DNA from 4 places in the Bacillus sp. GW823-FHT06A11 genome. Region 2 is predicted to be linked to each of the others. Evidence: predicted binding sites of a transcription regulator. Region 2 holds the regulator's gene; each other region holds the start of a gene.
What was found. The regulator Rex, encoded in region 2, represses fermentation and respiration genes when NADH is low (regulators of the CRP and FNR family bind a similar motif). The targets are predictions, from matches to a motif close to TTGTGAAATATTTCACAA.

Region 1 (5,282 bases), on a different contig from region 2:
AGATACAAAACTCACAAAACAAAGATATGATTGAGCTGTTACATTATGGAGATGTTTTAGTTGATGGAAGATTTGAAATCAAAAAAAGAGATTTGACTCTTCCATTTCGCGGAAGCTCAAATCAACGTATTATACGCCTAAAATAAGTATAATTCCCTTGCTTTTTTTCAATTATTAGTCATCACTAACCCAGTATTTATGAGCGGAAAGTGTCTGCTCATAAGTACTGGAAATATACAATAAAAAAATTTATAATACAGGTTAAAAAAAGAGACATGCTCAATTCTTACACTTTTTCCGCAATGCTTTTGGAACATATATACAAAAAGGTTCGCTTTCCATGTAATCCCCCGTCATCGCAAATGCCCTAGAACGAGATCCCCCACAAACATATCGAAACTCACAAACACCGCATTTTCCTTTATAATTGTCTGGATTACGAAGACTTTGAAAAACAGGAGAGTTTCGATAAATTTCAGCTATCGGTGTTGATTTAATATTCCCCGTTTTAATTGGCAATAGCCCACTTGGGTATACATCTCCAATATGAGAAATAAATACAACTCCATTTCCATCATTTACTCCTTTTGGAGCGCGTCCAAATTCATTAACTCCGTCCGTCATCCCTTCCATCAATACATCTCTATATTGAATAATTTGATCTATCTTTTTAATTCCCTTCATTTTTTCTTGAAGAACAACGCGTCTATAGTGCTGAGCAGCTGTGGTTTTTATATCAAAAGAAACAGTTTTACTAAGCTGATATAGCCAGCGGAACACTCTTTCATGTTGAATTGGTGAAATCATATCTTTCTCTTTACCACGTCCTGTTGGGACTAAGAAAAATACACTCCACAACACACAATCTAATGCTTCTACTAAATTTGCCATATCTTTAAGTACACTCAAATTATAATTAGAAACAACTGTATTAATTTGAATAGGGATTTTTAATTCATTTAAATGATGAATTGCATCCATTGTTAATTTAAATGACCCCTCTGTTCCTCTAAAATGATCGTGTACTTCAGCTGTTGGTCCATCTATACTAAATGCCCATCTAGCAATCCCAACATCTTTTGCTTTTTTAATCGCTTCTTTAGTAACCTTTGGAGTAGCACTGGGGGTAATGGAAACCCGAATACCTTTCTTCACCGCGTATTCAGCAATATCATATATATCCGAACGCATTAATGGATCCCCACCAGTAAAAACCAGCATCGGATTATCCATTTCATATATATCATCAATTAGTTTTTTTCCTTCTTCTAATGTTAACTCAAAAGGATCGCGATAATGCTGAGCTTCAGCACGACAATGTAGACATTTTAATTCGCATGCTCTTGTTAACTCCCATATTACAATAAATGGGTTTTTATTATAATCACGATTTATCAAAAAGAAAGCCTCCCATCAACTTACATACTATATTGTAAAATTATATGTGCATTTATGTTGTGAGATTTATCACGCATAAGTTTTTAGCATTTAAAAAATCCCTCCTAAAATAGATGAAATTAAGATAAAAAAGCACTCTCCTATTTATAGGAGAGTGCTTTTTATTTTAAAAATATCTTAAATATTTATATTTTATTTCTTTTTTATATAAATTCGATTTACTTATTATTTCTATTAGATTTCATCAAATCATCTAGTAATAAATCTAATTCTCTACTATAACAAATTACCTTTTCATGAGTGAATCCATACTGCTTAACAAGCGATATTAATTCCTCTTTTTTTTCAATTACTTGATTTAACTTCTTATAATTAGACATAGCTTTGTACACTCCCATCTTACCTACATACAGGTCATCTAGGCAGCATTTTTGTTAGATGTTCTATTTAAAACAATGCTGTTTATAATATATATTTCCCCTTAACACCCATATACAATATATTTACAAATATCAAATACAAAATCTATGAACTTAAAAAGTTATACCTACTTAACTTATTACACACCTTTATATGCTTGTTTATAGACTTCTTTTAATTCTGAAATCAATGGGAGTTTCGGATTTGCTGGTGTACATTGATCTTCAAATGCTCTTTCCGATAAGACATCCACAACATTTTCAAATGCTTCTTGTTTTACTCCTTGTCCTGCAATACTCATATTAATATTCAATTCTTTTCCAAGGCTGATAATTGCTTGTACCAAAGATTCTACCCCTTCTTCTACTGTACTTGCTGGCAACCCCAATGTTCTTGCAATATATGCATAACGTTCATCTGCCACAAAATGCTCATATTTTGGGAACAATGCATGTTTTCTCGGCTTAATAGCATTATAGCGAATTACATGCGGCATTAAGATTGCGTTAGCGCGTCCATGTGGAATGTGAAATTCTGGTCCAAGCTTATGCGCCAAACTATGATTAATACCAAGAAATGCATTTGCAAAAGCCATACCTGCAATTGCAGAAGCATTATGCATTTTCTCACGTGCTTCTTCATCATTTCCATTTTTATATGCTCGCGGTAAATATTTAAATACTAGATCAATGGCTTTTAAGGCCAATCCATCTGTATAGTCATTTGCCATAATAGACACGTATGCTTCAATTGCATGTGTTAACACATCCATTCCAGTGTCTGCTGTTACATGAGGTGGCACTGTCATTACAAACTGTGGATCAATAATCGCTACATCTGGTGTTAATTCATAATCAGCAAGTGGATATTTTATATTATTTTTTTTATCTGTAATAACCGCGAATGGTGTCACTTCTGACCCTGTTCCTGATGTTGTTGGAATCGCAACAAATTGTGCTTTTTGCCCTAATGTTGGAAACTTACATGTACGTTTTCTAATATCTAAAAACTTTTGTTTGATTCCAAAGAATGTTGTTTCTGGATATTCATAAAATAGCCACATTCCTTTTGCTGCATCCATTGCTGAACCTCCGCCCAATGCAATAATTACATCAGGTTTGAAGCTTCTCATCATCTCAGCACCCTTGAATACTGTTTCATCTGATGGATCTGGTTCTACCTCTGAGAAAACACCTACTTTTACATCATTTAAATGCTGTTGTAAGTAATGTGTAACTGTGTCCACATATCCCAGGTCTACCATTCCTGGATCCGTTACAATGAATGCTCGTGAAATGTTTGGCATCTTAGCTAAATATTGTGTCGCATGTTTTTCAAAAAAAACCTTAGGTGGTAATTTGAACCATTGCATATTATTTTTTCTATTTGCCAAACGCTTTACATTTATTAAATGTGTAGCTGTTACGTTTTGGGAAACAGAATTCTTACCATATGATCCACAACCTAATGTTAAAGATGGAATAAATGCGTTATATATATCACCAATCCCACCTTGTGCTGACGGTGAATTTACAATAAGACGACAAGCTTTCATTCTTAAACCAAATTGTTTTTGTACTTCTTTATTTGTAGAATGAATAACTGCTGAATGCCCTAAGCCACCCAAATTTAACATTTCTTCACAGTATTTAAATCCTTCTTCTCGTGAATTTGCTTTGATACAAGCTAATACTGGGCTCAATTTTTCACGTGATAGTGGATATTCTGCACCCACTCCCTTAATTTCAGCTACAAGTATTTTTGTATCTTCTGGTACCTTAATGCCTACTAATGAAGCAATATAATGTGCTGATTTCCCAACAATATCACTATTTACTGCACATGTATTTTCATTAATAACAAGCTTCTCTAATTTTATTCTCTCTTCTTCTGTAACAAAATAACAATTGTTGTCTTGCATTTCTGTTTTTACACTATTATAGATTTCCTTATCTACAATGATTGCTTGTTCAGAAGCACAAATCATACCATTATCAAATGTTTTTGATAAAATTAAATCATTTACAGCTCGTTTTACATGTGCTGATTTCTCTAAATAACAAGGTACATTCCCAGGTCCTACTCCTAAGGCCGGTTTCCCTGTAGAGTATGCTGATTTCACCATTCCAGCACCTCCGGTTGCAAGAACAAGTGCAACCCCCTCATGGTTCATTAATCTTTTTGTTGCCTCAACAGAAGGTTTTTCGATCCATTGAATGCAATTTTTCGGTGCCCCTGCCTTAATTGCAGCAGCTCTTAAAATTTTAGCCGCTGCAACAGAGCATCGCTGAGCAGATGGATGAAAAGCAAAAATAATTGGATTTCTTGTTTTCATTGCAATAATTGCTTTAAACATAGTTGTTGAAGTAGGATTCGTTACTGGTGTCACACCAGCAACTACACCTACTGGTTCGGCAATTTCAATGACTTCTTCATGTGGATCTTCATGAATAATTCCTACAGTCTTATCTTTTTTTATGCTATGCCAAATATATTCAGTCGCAAATATATTTTTTGTACATTTATCCTCATACACACCTCGACCAGTTTCCTCTACCGCCATTTTTGCTAATGGCATATGTTGATCTAATCCAGATAGTGCCATTTCATGAACAATATGATCTACTTGCTCTTGCGTATAAGATTCCATTGCTTTTAGTGCTTCTTTTCCATTTTCAACTAAAGTATTAACAACTTCTTGTACATCATTTTCATCTTTAATTACTACGTTGACCATTGCTTGTACTTCTTTTTCATCTGTCTTGTTTGTCATATTAAAGCCTCCAGATCACTATAAAAATAGATTTAAAATGTTGGAACTTATTGTTTTCATCTTGCCTATTAAGTAAATCCTTAAAACATGTGAAGCATTTCACAAGTAATGATATGAAATTTTCAACTACTCCCACTATACATGAAATGACTATTTTTTATTGTGTATTTTTTGTGAAGTATTTCACAAATATTTATAATAATTCTAATCAATAATTACTTATTTACACCATCAATATATACAATTACATTCTCAGTTGTATTATTTCTCAATTCAATGTACACCTCAGCATTAAAATACAATATTTGTTGATGCCTTAATATCTCAATTTCATTATCAATTATAACCATTGTTTCACCGAAAACTGCATAGATACATATATCCTTGTTCAAATATTTTGGTATGACAACATTACCTGACGGATTAATGAAAAAAAATGATGGGAATGTATTTTCAGTTTTATTAATAATTGTTTTGAATACATCATCATTTAACCCCATAGGTGTTACATTTTTTAGTTGCATAAATATCACTCCTATTCATGTATAAAAAATTTAATAAAGTATAATAAATTTATACTCTATTTTTACAAACTTATAGCTAGGATCTTGACTTTGCCTATAAGTTTATAACTATTAATTTCCTAAAGCAATAGTAATTCATCTTCTTGTAAAGGACTATTAATTTGTTA
Region 2 (5,282 bases):
TGATCATAATAACCAACAGATACATTTGATCCGAAAGAAACATCACCATTTAATAGTGGTAACTTATTCACAATAGATTTTAATAATGTGGATTTCCCAATTCCGTTTGGACCAACTAAAGCAACACTATCTCCGCGAGTTAAGCGCATAGTTACGTTTTCAATTATAGGGTCCTCATCATAGCCAATGGTTGCATCCTTTACTTGTAAAACATCATTTCCACTTTGCTTTTCAATATCGAAGTGGAATGATGCTGACTTAGAATCCCCTAATGGTCTCGTTAATAATTCCATTCTGTCTAGTTGTTTACGGCGACTTTGAGCACGTTTCGTTGTAGAGGCGCGAGCTATATTCTTTTGAACGAAGTCCTCAAGTTTTGCGATTTCATCTTGTTGTTTTTCGTAACGTTTCATTTCTTGCTCATATAATGCTGATTTTAAGTCTAAATATTTACTGTAGTTACCAACAAATCGTCTGCTTTCTTTATTCGAAATTTCATATACTTGTGTAACAAGTTTGTCTAAGAAATAACGGTCATGTGAAACGATTAATATTGCGCCAGGATAACCTTGTAAATATTGCTCAAGCCATGTTAATGTTTCGATGTCTAAATGGTTTGTAGGCTCGTCCAAAATAAGTAAGTCTGGTTTTGTTAATAATAATTTTCCGAGAGCTAATCTTGTTTTTTGCCCACCGCTTAAAGTAGAAATCGTCGTCTGGTGCGTTTCAACTGGGAAGCCAAGGCCGCTTAAAATGGAGCGAATATCCGCTTCATATTGATATCCACCTTGATCTTTATAATTGAGTTGCAATTGGTCATAATCAGCTAACAATCTTTCGTATGTAGCTTCGTTTGAAAAGTTTTCTTCTTTGCCCATTTCTTGCTCAAGCCTTCGAAGTTTTGTCTCCATTTGCTGTAAGTGGGTAAAGACGGTTAGCATTTCATCCCAAATTGTTAAAGACGTTTCTAGGCCGGTATTTTGAGCTAAATACCCGATTGAGACATCTTTCGGTTTTATAATTTCGCCACCATCATGTGATAACTCACCAGCGATAATTTTTAATAATGTAGATTTTCCAGCTCCATTCCTTCCAACTAATGCGATACGATCTTTTGTTTGTACTTCCAATTTTAAGTTTGCAAGAATTGTTTCTGCACCGTATAATTTCGAAAGTCCATTTACTTGTAATAAAATCAATGTTTTCACCTCAAATAATTTCTTAACTTTGCCATGTTTATATTTCTCAATCATACTAAAAATAGTGTATAGTTTAAAATAAGAGAGAATACTTCTTCTCTTTATTATACAAGGAATTTAATGAGTGCTAAACTTCTGTATTTGATTAAAGTATATGAATAAAGATAGGAAGAGAGGAGAGGTCATATGGATCAGCAAAAGATTCCACAAGCCACTGCTAAAAGATTGCCTCTATACTATCGATTTATCCAAAACTTATCTCTTTCTGGTAAGCAGCGTGTTTCATCGGCCGAATTGAGTGAAGCGGTAAAAGTAGATTCCGCAACAATACGAAGAGATTTTTCGTATTTTGGAGCGTTAGGGAAAAAGGGATATGGATATAACGTAAATTATTTATTATCATTTTTCCGCGAAACACTTGATCAAGATGATATAACGCGTGTAGCACTTATTGGAGTAGGTAATTTAGGGACCGCTTTCTTACATTATAATTTCACGAAAAACAATAATACAAAAATTGAAATGGCATTTGATGTTAGTGAAGAGAAAGTTGGAACAGAAATCGGGGGCATTCCTGTATACCATTTAGATGAATTAGAAGAGAGATTATCAAATGATATACAAGTGGCAATATTAACAGTACCGGCTACAGTAGCACAAGCTGTAGCAGATAGATTAGCTGAAACGAGCGTGCATGGTATTTTGAATTTCACACCAGCACGATTAAACGTATCAGAGAATATTAGAATTCATCATATTGATTTAGCTGTAGAGTTACAAACATTAGTTTACTTTTTGAAAAACTATCCACAATAAAACGCAGAGGAAGCGACCTCTGCGTTTTATTATTGTTTCTTCTTTGTGAATTTAACTAATATAAGGCGAAGTGCCAAATTAAAATCAATTGTTGCCATAACTGCAAATAGTATTGTCCACACATTCCAGATTGTATCTGTCACGTTCGTAATGGCGAAGCGTGTAAAGATACATCCAAGAAGGAAGTATAGTGTAGCCATGAACAATGGTGAGTTTCTCATACAAAAAATCCTCCGATAAAGCCTTGCATTTTTTCAGCTTCTTTAATCATTTCTTGAATTTGCTCATTGCTCATAAAAATTTGCCCAATAGCGACTAATGTATTCATCGCAACATGAGCTGCAATCGGAACGATAATACGCTTCGTCTTCACATATAAGAAGGCGAATACGAGCCCCATAGCAGTGTATACCAATAAATGAGTAAAATCAAAATGAATTGCTGCGAATACAAGCGAACTAATGATAGCTGCGATAAAGAAGTTAAACTTCTTATAAAGTGCACCAAATAAAATTTTTCTAAATACGATTTCTTCTAAGATAGGTCCAATTATAGATACAACAATAAGGAACCAAGGTGTGGTTCTTGCAATCTCCATCAGTTTCATTGTATTTTCTGAACCTTGTTTAATTCCTAGCAGCTGCATCTCGATCATACCAGCAACTATTTGTGAAAAGAAAGCCAAGAAGAACCCGATGAAAATCCATCCAATAGTAGCTGGAGCAGAAGAGCGCTTTGGATCTAAATGCCTGTCACGAATATCCGTTCTAAGTAACCAAAGTACGATACATAATGCAACAAAGAAGCTAATAATTGCCCAGTGTCCCGTTATGATTTGTCCTTTTTCCTCAATGGTAAATCCTCTATTATCATAGAGTCCTGTTTTTAGGAGAAGTGGCAATCCAACAACGCCAGATAACTGCATTAAAATGTATGTAACGATAATCCACCAGTATTGTTTCTTCAAATGGTTTAACCATCCTTTCTAACTATAGTGTATGAGATAAGTTAGGATAACATGTAAATATGCTACCTACGATATGAACCTCACTTGAATTATGTTTTTTTCGTAAATCCTTATTTGAAATTATAATAGAAGACAGGAGAAAGTTGTGTGTGTAGCGAAAACAACTTAGGGTGTCCTTTCATATTGTAACATACGAGCAGTGGAAACAACGATTCATATAGTAAAGGCAGTATTCTATATAGAAAGTTTATATAGTGATTTGCGAAAAAATTATGATTTTTTTACTTGCAAAAGAAATTGAGATTATTTATTATTATAAGTGTGTTAGCACTCGGATGACTTGAGTGCTAATAAAAGAAATTTACATAACAAAATGAGGAGGTTATTGTTCATGCTAAAGCCATTAGGTGATCGCGTTGTAATTGAGCTTGTTCAAGCAGAAGAAAAAACAGCAAGTGGTATCGTATTACCAGATACTGCAAAAGAAAAACCACAAGAGGGTAAAGTTGTTGCAGTAGGTACTGGTCGAGTGCTTGAGAATGGTGAGCGTGTTGCTTTAGAGGTAGCAGCAGGTGATCTTATCATCTTCTCAAAATATGCAGGTACTGAAGTGAAATATGAAGGTACAGACTACTTGATTTTACGTGAAAGTGACATTTTAGCAGTTATCGGTTAATTATATAAATCTTAAAAAATCCAAGGGGGTCAATTATTATGGCAAAAGATATTAAATTTAGTGAAGAAGCACGTCGTTCGATGCTTCGCGGTGTCGACACTCTTGCAAACGCAGTAAAAGTTACGCTTGGACCAAAAGGTCGTAACGTTGTACTTGAGAAAAAATTTGGTTCACCACTTATTACAAATGATGGTGTAACAATCGCAAAAGAAATCGAATTAGAAGATGCATTCGAAAACATGGGTGCGAAATTAGTAGCAGAAGTTGCTAGCAAAACAAATGACGTAGCTGGTGACGGAACAACAACTGCAACTGTATTAGCGCAAGCTATGATTCGTGAAGGTCTTAAAAACGTAACAGCTGGTGCTAACCCAATGGGTCTTCGTAAAGGTATCGAAAAAGCTGTTACTGCTGCAATTGAAGAATTAAAAACGATTTCTAAACCAATCGAAGGCAAATCTTCTATCGCACAAGTAGCTGCTATTTCTGCAGCTGACGAAGAAGTAGGTCAATTAATCGCTGAAGCAATGGAGCGCGTTGGTAACGATGGCGTTATTACTTTAGAAGAGTCTAAAGGATTCACGACAGAATTAGACGTAGTAGAAGGTATGCAATTTGATCGTGGATATGCATCTCCTTACATGATTACTGATTCTGACAAAATGGAAGCAGTTCTTGATAACCCATATATCTTAATTACTGACAAAAAGATTTCTAACATTCAAGAAATCTTACCGGTATTAGAGCAAGTGGTACAACAAGGTAAACCACTTCTTATCATTGCTGAAGATGTAGAAGGCGAAGCTTTAGCTACATTAGTAGTGAACAAACTTCGTGGTACATTCAATGTAGTAGCTGTTAAAGCTCCTGGATTTGGTGACCGTCGTAAAGCAATGCTAGAAGATATCGCAATCTTAACTGGTGGCGAAGTAATCACTGAAGAATTAGGTCGTGACTTAAAATCTGCTACAGTTGAATCTTTAGGACGCGCTGGTAAAGTTGTTGTTACAAAAGAAAACACAACTGTAGTTGAAGGTATTGGAAATACAGAGCAAATCGCAGCTCGCATCGGTCAAATTCGTGCGCAATTAGAAGAAACAACTTCTGAATTCGATCGTGAAAAATTACAAGAGCGACTTGCTAAACTAGCAGGTGGCGTAGCGGTAATTAAAGTAGGTGCAGCAACTGAAACTGAGTTAAAAGAGCGCAAACTTCGCATTGAAGATGCACTTAACTCAACTCGTGCAGCAGTAGAAGAAGGTATCGTTGCAGGTGGTGGTACTTCACTTATGAACGTATACACGAAAGTAGCTTCTATCGTAGCAGAAGGTGACGAAGCAACAGGTATCAACATCGTACTTCGCGCACTAGAAGAGCCAGTTCGTCAAATCGCAATCAACGCTGGTCTAGAAGGATCTGTAGTTGTAGAGCGTCTAAAAGGCGAAAAAGTAGGCGTTGGTTTCAACGCAGCTACTGGCGAATGGGTTAACATGCTTGAGTCTGGTATCGTAGATCCAGCTAAAGTAACTCGTTCTGCACTTCAAAACGCAGCATCTGTTGCAGCTATGTTCTTAACAACTGAAGCTGTAGTAGCTGACAAGCCAGAACCAAATGCGCCAGCAAT
Region 3 (5,282 bases), on a different contig from region 2:
ATTTTTAAGTTCATGGTGACTCCTTTCTTTAAAGACAGAATATTATTTTTATTATACAGTAGTAAAAAAAAGAAAACACTTCGTAATTCACCAATGAAGTGTTTTCTTTTTTAGTTAGTTTGAAGTGAACTTTTGAAAAAATTTGTCTCGGTACATGTACATAACCCAAGAGATTGTTATTAAAGAAATGATGATTTGTTTGTTTTTAATTGTTGCATTGAGAACAAGCCAACCAACTATATCAAATAATAAATGTAGCACGATTGAAAGAACTACAAATTGAAGTAACGTATTTAAAAATCTTTTCATAAAGTGTCCCCCTAAAATAATAGGTTTTATTAACAGTTTGATATAGTAGTATTATACATTAAATGCTTTATGTGGTAAAATTTACCTAAGTTAGTGAAATAAAACAAACGAAAGTTAGTAAGGGGGAACATTCATGGAATTCTGGATGGTTATACTAATATTAGCCTTTGGTTTCATTTATATCGCTGAAAAATTAGCTACAATTGAAAAGAAAAATGATGCGCGTTTAAAGAGAATTGAAGATAGATTACAATTAATTACGAAAGAAATGGGAATTGTAGAAAGAGAACCTGAAATTAATAAAGAACTACGCCAGCTTGTAGAAGAAGGAAAAAAAGTTACAGCAGTTAAGAGAGTAAGAGAAGCTTTTGGTTTTTCCTTACTAGAAGCGAAGCAATATGTTGATAAATTATAAAAAAGATCATCCATTTGGGTGATCTTTTTCACTGCACCATGCGTGTATTTACATAAGCGGCGATAATAAAGTGTCCAATTAGAGTGATAGGAATAACGATTGTGACATTAGGCGTAGTGAAGACACTACCGATTGTCGCAATGACACCAGCAATTAAATTATAAAGACCTACTATTTTTGATAGTTTCACTTTATCAGGCACGCGGCGTTCGTTGAATCCTGATAAGAGCCAAGTGTACTGCTTTACTCCGATGAAATAAGCTAGTGCAAATGAAATGATTGCTACTATAAATAATGTTGGTGAAGCGAAGAGAGTCATTGCAAACACCTCCGTTAATGGGCTATAAATAAATTATAGTCCGAATGTTATAATTTAACAAAATATAATTTTGGTTTTAAGTGTAATAGAAAAATAGAAAAGAAAAGTATATTGATTTGAATGTATTTTATGGGAATGAGGAAGAGTTTGAGAATTATGGAATGGAAGATTAAGTTTTAAAGCGTACAAAATTTTGTACGCTTTTTTGTTAATTACATAAAAGTATGCAAATGAAGATGGAACAAGCATTTGAGATGAATTGTCTAATATAGGTAATTACTATTTAGCTTGAAAGAAAGGGTTGATAACATGAAAAAGAATACGTTGTTAAAAGTAGGATTATGTGTAAGTTTACTAGGAACAACTCAATTTGTTAGCACGATTTCTTCTGCACAAGCATCGCAAAAGGTAGAGCAAATAGTAATCAAAAATGAGACGGGAACCATTTCAATATCTCAGTTAAACAAGAATGTATGGGTTCATACGGAGTTAGGTTATTTTAATGGAGAAGCAGTTCCTTCGAACGGTCTAGTTCTTAATACTTCTAAAGGGCTAGTACTTGTTGATTCTTCTTGGGATAACAAATTAACGAAGGAACTAATAGAAATGGTAGAAAAGAAATTTCAGAAGCGCGTAACAGATGTCATTATTACACATGCGCACGCTGATCGAATTGGCGGAATAACAGCGTTGAAAGAAAGAGGCATTAAAGCGCATAGTACAGCATTAACCGCAGAACTAGCAAAGAACAGTGGATATGAAGAGCCGCTTGGAGATTTACAAACAATTACGAGTTTGAAGTTTGGCAATACAAAAGTAGAAACGTTCTATCCAGGGAAAGGACATACAGAAGATAATATTGTTGTTTGGTTGCCACAATATCAAATTTTAGCTGGAGGCTGTTTAGTAAAATCTGCGGAAGCTAAAGATTTAGGAAATGTTGCGGATGCGTATGTAAATGAATGGTCTACATCGATTGAGAATGTGCTGAAGCGATATGGAAATATAAATTCGGTAGTACCTGGTCATGGAGAAGTAGGAGACAAGGGATTACTTTTACATACATTGGATTTATTAAAATAAGAAATTGTAGAAATACAAAAGAAAGGAGAAATAATTTTCTCCTCTCTTTCTTCTAACTATATTTAAATGCTGAATCTGTCGATTACGTCAGCATATATTACTGAGATTTTAATTCCAAGTATACAAATACTAGTACTGTCATAATTGCAATAACAACGTAAGTAGCATCAAGCATTATAAGTGTTTTTAAAGTTTCAGTCATCGTAATTCACCCCTGTTATAAAAATATAACATGATCTTTTTATTGATTAGATAAGAGATCATAAAGATAAAATGTATATGAAATTTCTTAAGTAGCTTCTATATAAATATATCATATAAATAATGTAAGTAATGTTAAGATAATGTAAATGCATTGTAAATAAAAAGGTTTACAATAAAGACTTTAATAAAAAATGATAGTTCCTTAAAATGACAAATGCGCTCTTCTTTCTATTGAATGATAGAAAGAAGAGCGTATTTTTATATCTATTTCATATGTGATGAATTGCAACTATTTGTACATTTGATTCAAAAATTTTTTTCGTTGTATATATTTCTCCAAATTAATTAGCTATTTAAAAGTATCGAAAGATGTGTGTACACTAATGCATATTTTTTAGTGTCAATAAAAATATTATGTCAACAATATGAACTGTCACAAATCTTTATATATTATTGTGATTGATATCACATCACTTTTTTTCAATGGGTATTATGCTTAAGGTGTAATGAATGATTGGGAGAGGGTGGGATGATATGTTTTGTTATCAATGTGAACAAACGCCAGCAGGCGGATGTAAAGTAATGGGTGTGTGCGGCAAGAATGAAACGATTGCGAGTTTACAAGATACGATTGTGTTTGGGCTAAAAGGAATTGCAGCTTATCGCACACATGCTGCTCAGCTAGGATATACGGATGCATTTGTAGATGCTACAACACAAGAAGCTTTATATATGACATTAACAAATTCTAACTTTAACGAACAAGAGCATATTGATATGGCTATGAAAGTGGGGAAATCAGCTTTACGGGTGATGGAATTATTAGATGAGGCACATACGAATCATTTTGGTGTGCCAGAGCCTGTACAAATTACACAAAATCGTGTAGAAGGTAAAGCAATTGTAGTTACGGGTCATAATTTATTTGCACTAGAAGAACTATTAAAGCAAACAGAAGGAAAAGACATTAATATTTATACGCATTCTGAAATGCTACCAGCACACGGATACCCGCAGCTGAAAAAATATAAACATTTAAAAGGAAACATCGGTAAGGCATGGTATGATCAAAGACGCCTTTTTGAAAAATTTACTGGTGCCATATTAGCTACAACGAACTGTGTTATGCCAATTAAAGGCTCGTACTCTGATCGATTCTTTTCATATGACATTGCAGGTTTAGAAGGTGTACAAAAAATTGAAAATGATGATTTTACACCATTAATTCAAAAAGCACTAGAACTTCCAGAAGTACATATGGAGTCGGATGAACAGTTAGTGACAGGGTTTCATCATAATACAGTATTATCATTAGCTCCAGAAATTATTGATGCAGTAAAAGAGGGGAAAATAAAGCGTTTCTTTGTTATCGCCGGTTGTGATGCACCGGGAAAAGGCGGAGAATATTATCGTGAATTAGCAACGTCACTTCCGCCAGAAACGGTTATTTTAACAACTTCTTGCGGAAAATTCCGCTTTAATGATGTGGATTACGGTGTTGTACCTGGTACGGAAATTCCGCGTTACATTGATTTAGGACAGTGCAATAATTCAATTTCTACAGTGAAAATAGCGGCTGCTTTAGCTGATGCTTTCCAATGTGAAGTGAATGAATTGCCAGTAAGTATTGTGCTATCATGGTTTGAACAAAAAGCGGTTGCCATTTTACTCGGGCTATTTAGTCTTGGGATTCAAGATATTCGCATCGGTCCAAAGGCTCCTGAATTTATTTCACCTGGCGTGCTTGATGTATTACAAGAAACATTTGGTTTAAAACTAATTACAAATGCAGCAGAAGACATGGCTATGATGTTATCGTAACGGAAAAGATGTTTTCACTTAATTGTAGCTTTATAAATCATTTGTATGTGTGTGAGTAAACGTACATACAAATGATTATTAATAAAGAAAATCGCTATATCTATAAATTTTATAAAGCTTTTAAAGTGTAACACCACATGCCCATCACCTTAAGATTTTAAGTATCCCCAAAACGAAATTTCTACATGAATATCTATAATTTTACCTCTTTTTCATTTGATTTGAAAATAAGCTTTCTATTTTTAAAAACCAACGATACCACCTCAAATTATATGAATAAAATCCATTCATTTATTAGGAAAATGGATTGAAAATAATAAGGTAGACTAAAAAGTAAAATATTATTTATGATAATCATTCTTTTATAAAATTTAAATTGGAAATAGCCCTACTCATTTTGATTGCGCATCTTCAAAATGGAGGGGCTTTTCTTACTGTAAAATCAATAACTGCAGCTTATTTTGTTGAAAAAATTCTCATTCTTATTTTGAAAGTGATAGGGGTACATTTACATGCACATCAATCTTTTATGATGAAGTGGCCCTTGAATATATTATTTTTTATTGACAGACATAAAAACGATTTATTTGCTATATTGATAATTTATAGACGTTATAATAAAATGTTTACGTATATATAAACTTAATTTATTCTTGTTTGGTTTTGTTGTGAGGTTAGGCAGTGTTGATAACAATAAAATAATGAATATATCACCTGCAAAAAGAATGAAACCAATACGGAGAAGATGATTTCGTTAAAAATTCGAAAAATAAGCGTTATTAGCTCTTGAAGAAAAATGACTAGAAAAATTATAAGCATATGGAAAATAGGGTTATACAAAAAGTCCTAAAGGGGGACGGAATTATGGAGAAAAGAAAGTATTCAGTAACACCACAAGATCGAATGAATTATGTATTAGGTCTTTATTCTGCAGATCAACAAATTAATGCAGTTCTTTATTTTCCTGTAGGTATATCCAAGGAAATACTTGAAGAATCAGTAAGGATAACGTTGCAATTGCAACCAGTTTTGAACAGCCGGTTTGTAGAAAATGATATTCCTTACTGGGAGGAACATTCATCTGACACTAACTCATCTATTTGCTTTTTTGCAGAAGGAAATAATCAAGAA
Region 4 (5,282 bases), on a different contig from region 2:
TGCATGTAAGCTGTAGCGATGCGAAGGACATCATCTTCAGTAGGGACAATCATTACAAAATCAGCTTCACGTACTTCTGTGCCACCATTTCCGCCAATACAAAGTTGATATCCATTTTCGACACAAACAACGCCAAAATCTTTCGTCAGTACTTCCGCACAGTTACGCGGACAACCAGTTACACCCATTTTCATTTTATGAGGTGTATCTACCATTTCTAATGATTGTTCAAGCAACATACCAAGTCCTAATGAATCTTTCGTACCGAAACGGCAAAAACGAGAGCCAACACATGATTTTACATTACGAAGAGATTTTGAATACGCATATCCAGAAGTCATATTTAAGTCAGCCCATACGTTAGGTAAATCTTGTTTCTTGACACCGTATAAGCCAATTCGGCTTGCACCGGTAATTTTCACAAGTGGAACATCATACTTCTTCGCAACTTCAGCAATTTTCATTAAATCGTCTGCTGTTGTAACGCCTCCGTACATACGTGGAATAACAGAGAATGTACCATCGTGCTGGATGTTACCATTCATTCTTTCATTAACGAAACGGGACGATTTATCATCTTCATATTCTTCTGGAATCGCCATACGTAAATAGTAGTTTAAAGCAGGGCGGCATTTCGAACAGCCGTCTTCATGTGCAAAACCAAGAACATTTCGTACTTCTTTTGGAGATTTTAAGCCTTTCTCGTGAATGGCCGCTACGACTTCATCACGGGATAAAGGTGTACATCCACACATACCGGCAGATTGCGCTGAGGCATCAAAAGCATCTCCAAGTGTATGAGATAAAACTTGTTCCACAAGCGGACGACATTTACCACAAGACCCTGCGGCTTTCGTACAGCCTTTAACTTCTTCAAAAGTCGTTAACTCTTGTTCTAAAATGGCGTGAACGATTGTACCTTTCGTAACACCATTACATCCGCAAATCGTGTCATCAGCACTCATAGTAGCAACGTTAAGTTCACTTTCTTCACCAGCTTTGTGAAGAAGAGAAGCGGCTGTATATTCTTGTATATCTTCTTCTTTCTTTAACATGCTAAAGAGGCGTGTTCCGTCAGCTGTGTCACCATATAAAACGATACCGATGACTTTATTGTCACGAATTAATACTTTTTTATAGGAACGTTTACATTCATCAAAGATTGATATTGCTTTCGTTTGAGCATCTTCATAAATTTGACCAGCAGAGAATAAATCACAACCTGCAACTTTTAATTGCGTACCGACGATACTGCCCGAATATCCATCAGTTTGTAAATTTGTTATATGTTTTGCTAATATCGCACCTTGTTCATAAAGAGGAGCAACAAGTCCATATGCGATACCGTCATGCTCTGCACATTCTCCAACTGCATAAATGGACTCATCATTTGTTAGCATATAGTCATTGACTACAATACCGCGATTTACAATTAAACCAGCATCTTTTGCTATTTGCGTATTTGGGCGTATTCCGACAGCCATTACGACTAAATCACAATCTACAACTTCACCATCTTCAAATTGAATGCCCTCAACATGGTCTGTACCAAGAATTTTTACAGTTTTCTTTTCCATTAGAAATTTCATGCCTTGCGCTTCCAAATCTTCGCGTAATAGAGAAGCTGCTTTCGTATCTAGTTGCTGCTCCATTAAGTTTGGCATTAAATGAACAACATGTACGTCCATCCCTAAGTCAATAAGACCTCTTGCGGCTTCTAAACCAAGTAACCCACCACCAATAACAACGGCCTTTTTCTTTTCTTTAGCGGTGTCTATCATAAATTGTGTATCTTCAATTGTTCGAAATCCTGTTACACCAGGAAGAGTAGAACCTTCAACAGGTAAAATAAAAGCACTAGAACCTGTTGCGATAATGAGTTTGTCATATGTAAGAGTACGATTTTTTTCTGTGATAATGATTTTTGCTTCTCGGTTAATAATTTGAACTCTTTCGTTTGTATATAAAGTTATTTCGTTTTCTTCATACCAACTGTATTCATTCATAATGATATCTTGCATATTTGTTTTGCCTTGTAAAACGTGAGAGAGCATAATGCGATTGTAGTTTGGATGCGGTTCATCTCCCAAAATAGTAATCTCATATGAATCACTATTATGTTTTAATATTTCTTCCATACAGCGTATTCCAGCCATACCATTTCCGATCATAACTAAACGTTTTTTCATTTTCGTTTCCCCTTTTTCTGTGAAATGTTGAACAAAGGATTATATTTCTATTATAGAAAATCCAAAAAAGGGGAGATGTGATATTTATCACATTTTTATAATGATTCACAAATTGTTAAAATTCGGATTTATTCGAGAGGGATGTGTATATTCTTTACCAAATGAAAAAACAGGACATAAGTATGTATACTCATGTCCTGCACTTGATTTATACTCTCGTAATTGCACGTGGAAATAAAATGTTATTTTCTAAATGAATATGCTCAAATAAATCAGACTCTAGTGCTTCAAGGCGTTGGTAAACAAGTCGATAAGTGCCGCAAGCTCCTTCTGGAGGAGTAAAGTCATTTGTAACTTTACGAAGCTCTTTAATAATGTTGCCTGCGTGGTTATGTTCATTTTCCAACTTATCTACTACTTTACGTAAATTCACATAGTTTTCTTCAATTGGATTTTGTTCAAATTCTAAAATTAATGGAAAATCTTCTGTTTCTTCTTTAATTAAATGTTGTTCTAATTCCATCTTTAATTCGTGAAATAGCTTATGAATTTGAGCTAAGTGAGGCTGACTTGCTCCGTGGACGCGTAATACTTTCGTCACATACGGACTTAACTGTGGTAATTCTTCATTTAAATAGCGATGATGCTTATTTATAACATAATCAATCAATTCACGATAAGAAGCATTTTTCCAATCAATTTCAGATTCATTTAATCGTTTCGTATTATTATAAAGTGTATTTAATTCTGTAAGTACTTCTGTTGCTGATAAATTTCTTTCATGAATTGCATCAATAAGTGGTTTATTACCACCACAACAAAAGTCTATTCTATATGATTTAAAAAGATCACTAGCTTTCGGGAATTGTGTAACGATCTCACCGACAATAGAAGTTTCAGTAAATGCATGTTTCATATGAACGCCTCCATAAAGTTTGAATGTAATAACTAAATTAAGAATAGCGATAAATGAAAATCAATGTGGTGATTGAAATCACTTATTATGTGTCAGTTTTAAGGATAATAAAATGAATTTTATAAAAGGAAGTGGGAGGGGAATTTGTCGTAATAGTTTCTGATAATAAAAAAGAAGCTTACTAGAAGCTTCTTTTTTATTACTATTTTTCGCATGCAACTCCATCGCCATCACGATCAAGATGTGAGTCATAACCTGGTTGTCCTTTATGTAAAGGGGCTTTCCCAGCCGCTCTAACTGCAGCACAATTTTTGTAGTATGCACTACTAGTATTTCCTGAAGCGGGTTGTGTTTGAGTTTGCTGTGCTTTTTGCTCTTCTTGTTGTTTACGAGCCTGTTCGTCAGCCTGACGTTTTTGTTCTTCGTGTTGTTTACGAGCTTGTTCATCAGCTTGTCGTTTTTGTTCTTCTTGCTTTTGAGTTTTTTCGTCCGCCTCTTTCTTTTCTAGCTCTTTTTTCTGTTCGCTATTTTTTTGTTCTTCATTGTTAGAGGCAACTTTTGTACTAGTTGCTGTCGTTTTTTCAGAAGAAGGAGCTGAAATAACTAATAGCGCAACAAAAATGACAAATAATACGGCTGTAATAATAAATTGTTTTTTCGCTACACCTGTTTTCTTAATTACAGATAAGATTGCTATAACAAGGAAGAATATAAATAGAATGAAACTTAAAGTAGAAAAAAACTCGACGACGGGGTGTTCCGATTTTGTTGTACCGGTCGTTATTAATATAATAGAAATCATAAAAAGAATAACGGTAGGACATCCATATTGTTTTGCTTTTCCATTTTTCTTAAAGAATGAAATGATACATAAGATTAAAAGAATAAAAGCAATAGAAAATAAAGCTGCACCAATATTACTCAAAATCGCCATTTTCATACCTGCATTTGTAAGATTTTTCTTATTGATTATATAGGAACTTATTGGATATTACACGTTTTATATAAATTTAGAAAATTAATATTTTTACTAGACTTATAAACGATTATTTTGTATATAGAGAAAAATAGATATATTTCCTATTACTTTTTGAAAGATATTTCATAAATTATAGTATATCGATTGAAAGGAGGAGATTTGAATGGAATTTCAATTGTTAGTAACTTGTATATTACAAGAAGGTAATGCTTACTTTTTAGTAACGAAGGTAGACGATGTTATTACGTTAAAAGTACCGATTACTGCGGGAGTAGCAGGTTTATTTTTAGCTTTAGGTGTACCAAGATGTTCTTAATTTAAATCTCTATAGTAGAAGGGGGAGGGACATGCCTTCCTTTTCTACTATTACATAATATAATTATGTAAACTTAAATATCATATTTGTGATAGCACGTTTGAAATGGACATGCATATACTATAATGTTTCATTGGATGTTAGAGGTGAAAGGTAGTTTTAATAAGTGCATCCAGTGATGTTTTTAAGCTATGAAAATAAAAGAGGTGCTATTATATATGAAAAGAAAAACATTGGATATTCCAGTTACATTGCGAAGAGAGTGGTTTTTAATAGAGTTAGCTCATTTAACGAAAAAATATGGAATTGAAATTGCAACTAGCAAAATGGATGCTGCACCGTTTTTAAGAGATCAAGTTACAGAATCAAAGATAGGGAAAGGGTTACAATACGATAAATATGATGATGAATATATAATTGAAAATTAAAGGGTAACAACAAAATTAAATTAATTTATAACAAAATATAAAATAAAGCAGATTCTAAATATAGAATCTGCTTTATTATGAAATACTTGTAGTCAACTAGCCTCTTTCTAGTGTTTTTCCTACATATTTCTCTTGCGTTATTCCAAAAGAGTCACGAAGAATGCGAGCATAATCTTTAGATTCTATTGGTAGTTTATTTTTGGTGCCTTTAAAGGTTTCTGTATAATTTTTATTTGTTAATGATATGTGACCATAAGTAGTTAATTTACAAGTGATAGCTCCTTTATTAAAAGGAGATTCTTTATGCTCTACAATCACTTTTTGAATATTATTCACTTTTTTCTCATCTATTGGATCTACAGTGAAAGCATAGCCTATTTTCCAATCGTTTGAAGGTTCAGATTGTAAGAAACTTGTAGATTCTCCGTTAGCTCCTTTTCTCATTTCTAAAATA

Region 1: the regulator Rex is predicted to act here: its motif matches at 1,456-1,473, upstream of AC1Q8L_RS27560 (TIGR04053 family radical SAM/SPASM domain-containing protein).
Region 3: the regulator Rex is predicted to act here: its motif matches at 2,784-2,801, upstream of hcp (hydroxylamine reductase).
Region 4: the regulator Rex is predicted to act here: its motif matches at 2,265-2,282, upstream of nirB (NADPH-nitrite reductase large subunit).

What each region holds. Positions count from the first base shown of each region.
Region 1 is NZ_JBXAHS010000009.1:165,560-170,841, forward strand. It holds gene nrdG (anaerobic ribonucleoside-triphosphate reductase activating protein) at 1-146, shown strand, start outside; gene AC1Q8L_RS27560 (TIGR04053 family radical SAM/SPASM domain-containing protein) at 280-1,398, opposite strand; gene AC1Q8L_RS27565 (Spo0E family sporulation regulatory protein-aspartic acid phosphatase) at 1,617-1,778, opposite strand; gene adhE (bifunctional acetaldehyde-CoA/alcohol dehydrogenase) at 1,958-4,555, opposite strand; gene AC1Q8L_RS27575 (hypothetical protein) at 4,807-5,115, opposite strand.
Region 2 is NZ_JBXAHS010000015.1:4,088-9,369, forward strand. It holds gene AC1Q8L_RS29570 (ABC-F family ATP-binding cassette domain-containing protein) at 1-1,199, opposite strand, end outside; gene AC1Q8L_RS29575 (redox-sensing transcriptional repressor Rex) at 1,386-2,015, shown strand; gene AC1Q8L_RS29580 (YdiK family protein) at 2,045-2,236, opposite strand; gene AC1Q8L_RS29585 (CPBP family intramembrane glutamic endopeptidase) at 2,233-2,982, opposite strand; gene groES (co-chaperone GroES) at 3,374-3,658, shown strand; gene groL (chaperonin GroEL) at 3,697-5,282, shown strand, end outside.
Region 3 is NZ_JBXAHS010000003.1:920,786-926,067, reverse strand. It holds gene AC1Q8L_RS18915 (serine hydrolase domain-containing protein) at 1-14, opposite strand, end outside; gene AC1Q8L_RS18910 (hypothetical protein) at 115-309, opposite strand; gene AC1Q8L_RS18905 (hypothetical protein) at 443-724, shown strand; gene AC1Q8L_RS18900 (DUF3784 domain-containing protein) at 753-1,043, opposite strand; partial or broken gene AC1Q8L_RS18895 (GH25 family lysozyme) at 1,136-1,216, shown strand; gene bla2 (BcII family subclass B1 metallo-beta-lactamase) at 1,353-2,126, shown strand; gene hcp (hydroxylamine reductase) at 2,865-4,151, shown strand; gene AC1Q8L_RS18880 (condensation domain-containing protein) at 5,016-5,282, shown strand, end outside.
Region 4 is NZ_JBXAHS010000001.1:421,360-426,641, reverse strand. It holds gene nirB (NADPH-nitrite reductase large subunit) at 1-2,189, opposite strand, end outside; gene ric (iron-sulfur cluster repair di-iron protein) at 2,398-3,105, opposite strand; gene AC1Q8L_RS01920 (excalibur calcium-binding domain-containing protein) at 3,308-4,039, opposite strand; gene exsG (exosporium protein ExsG) at 4,248-4,400, shown strand; gene AC1Q8L_RS01910 (hypothetical protein) at 4,619-4,828, shown strand; gene AC1Q8L_RS01905 (arylamine N-acetyltransferase family protein) at 4,925-5,282, opposite strand, start outside.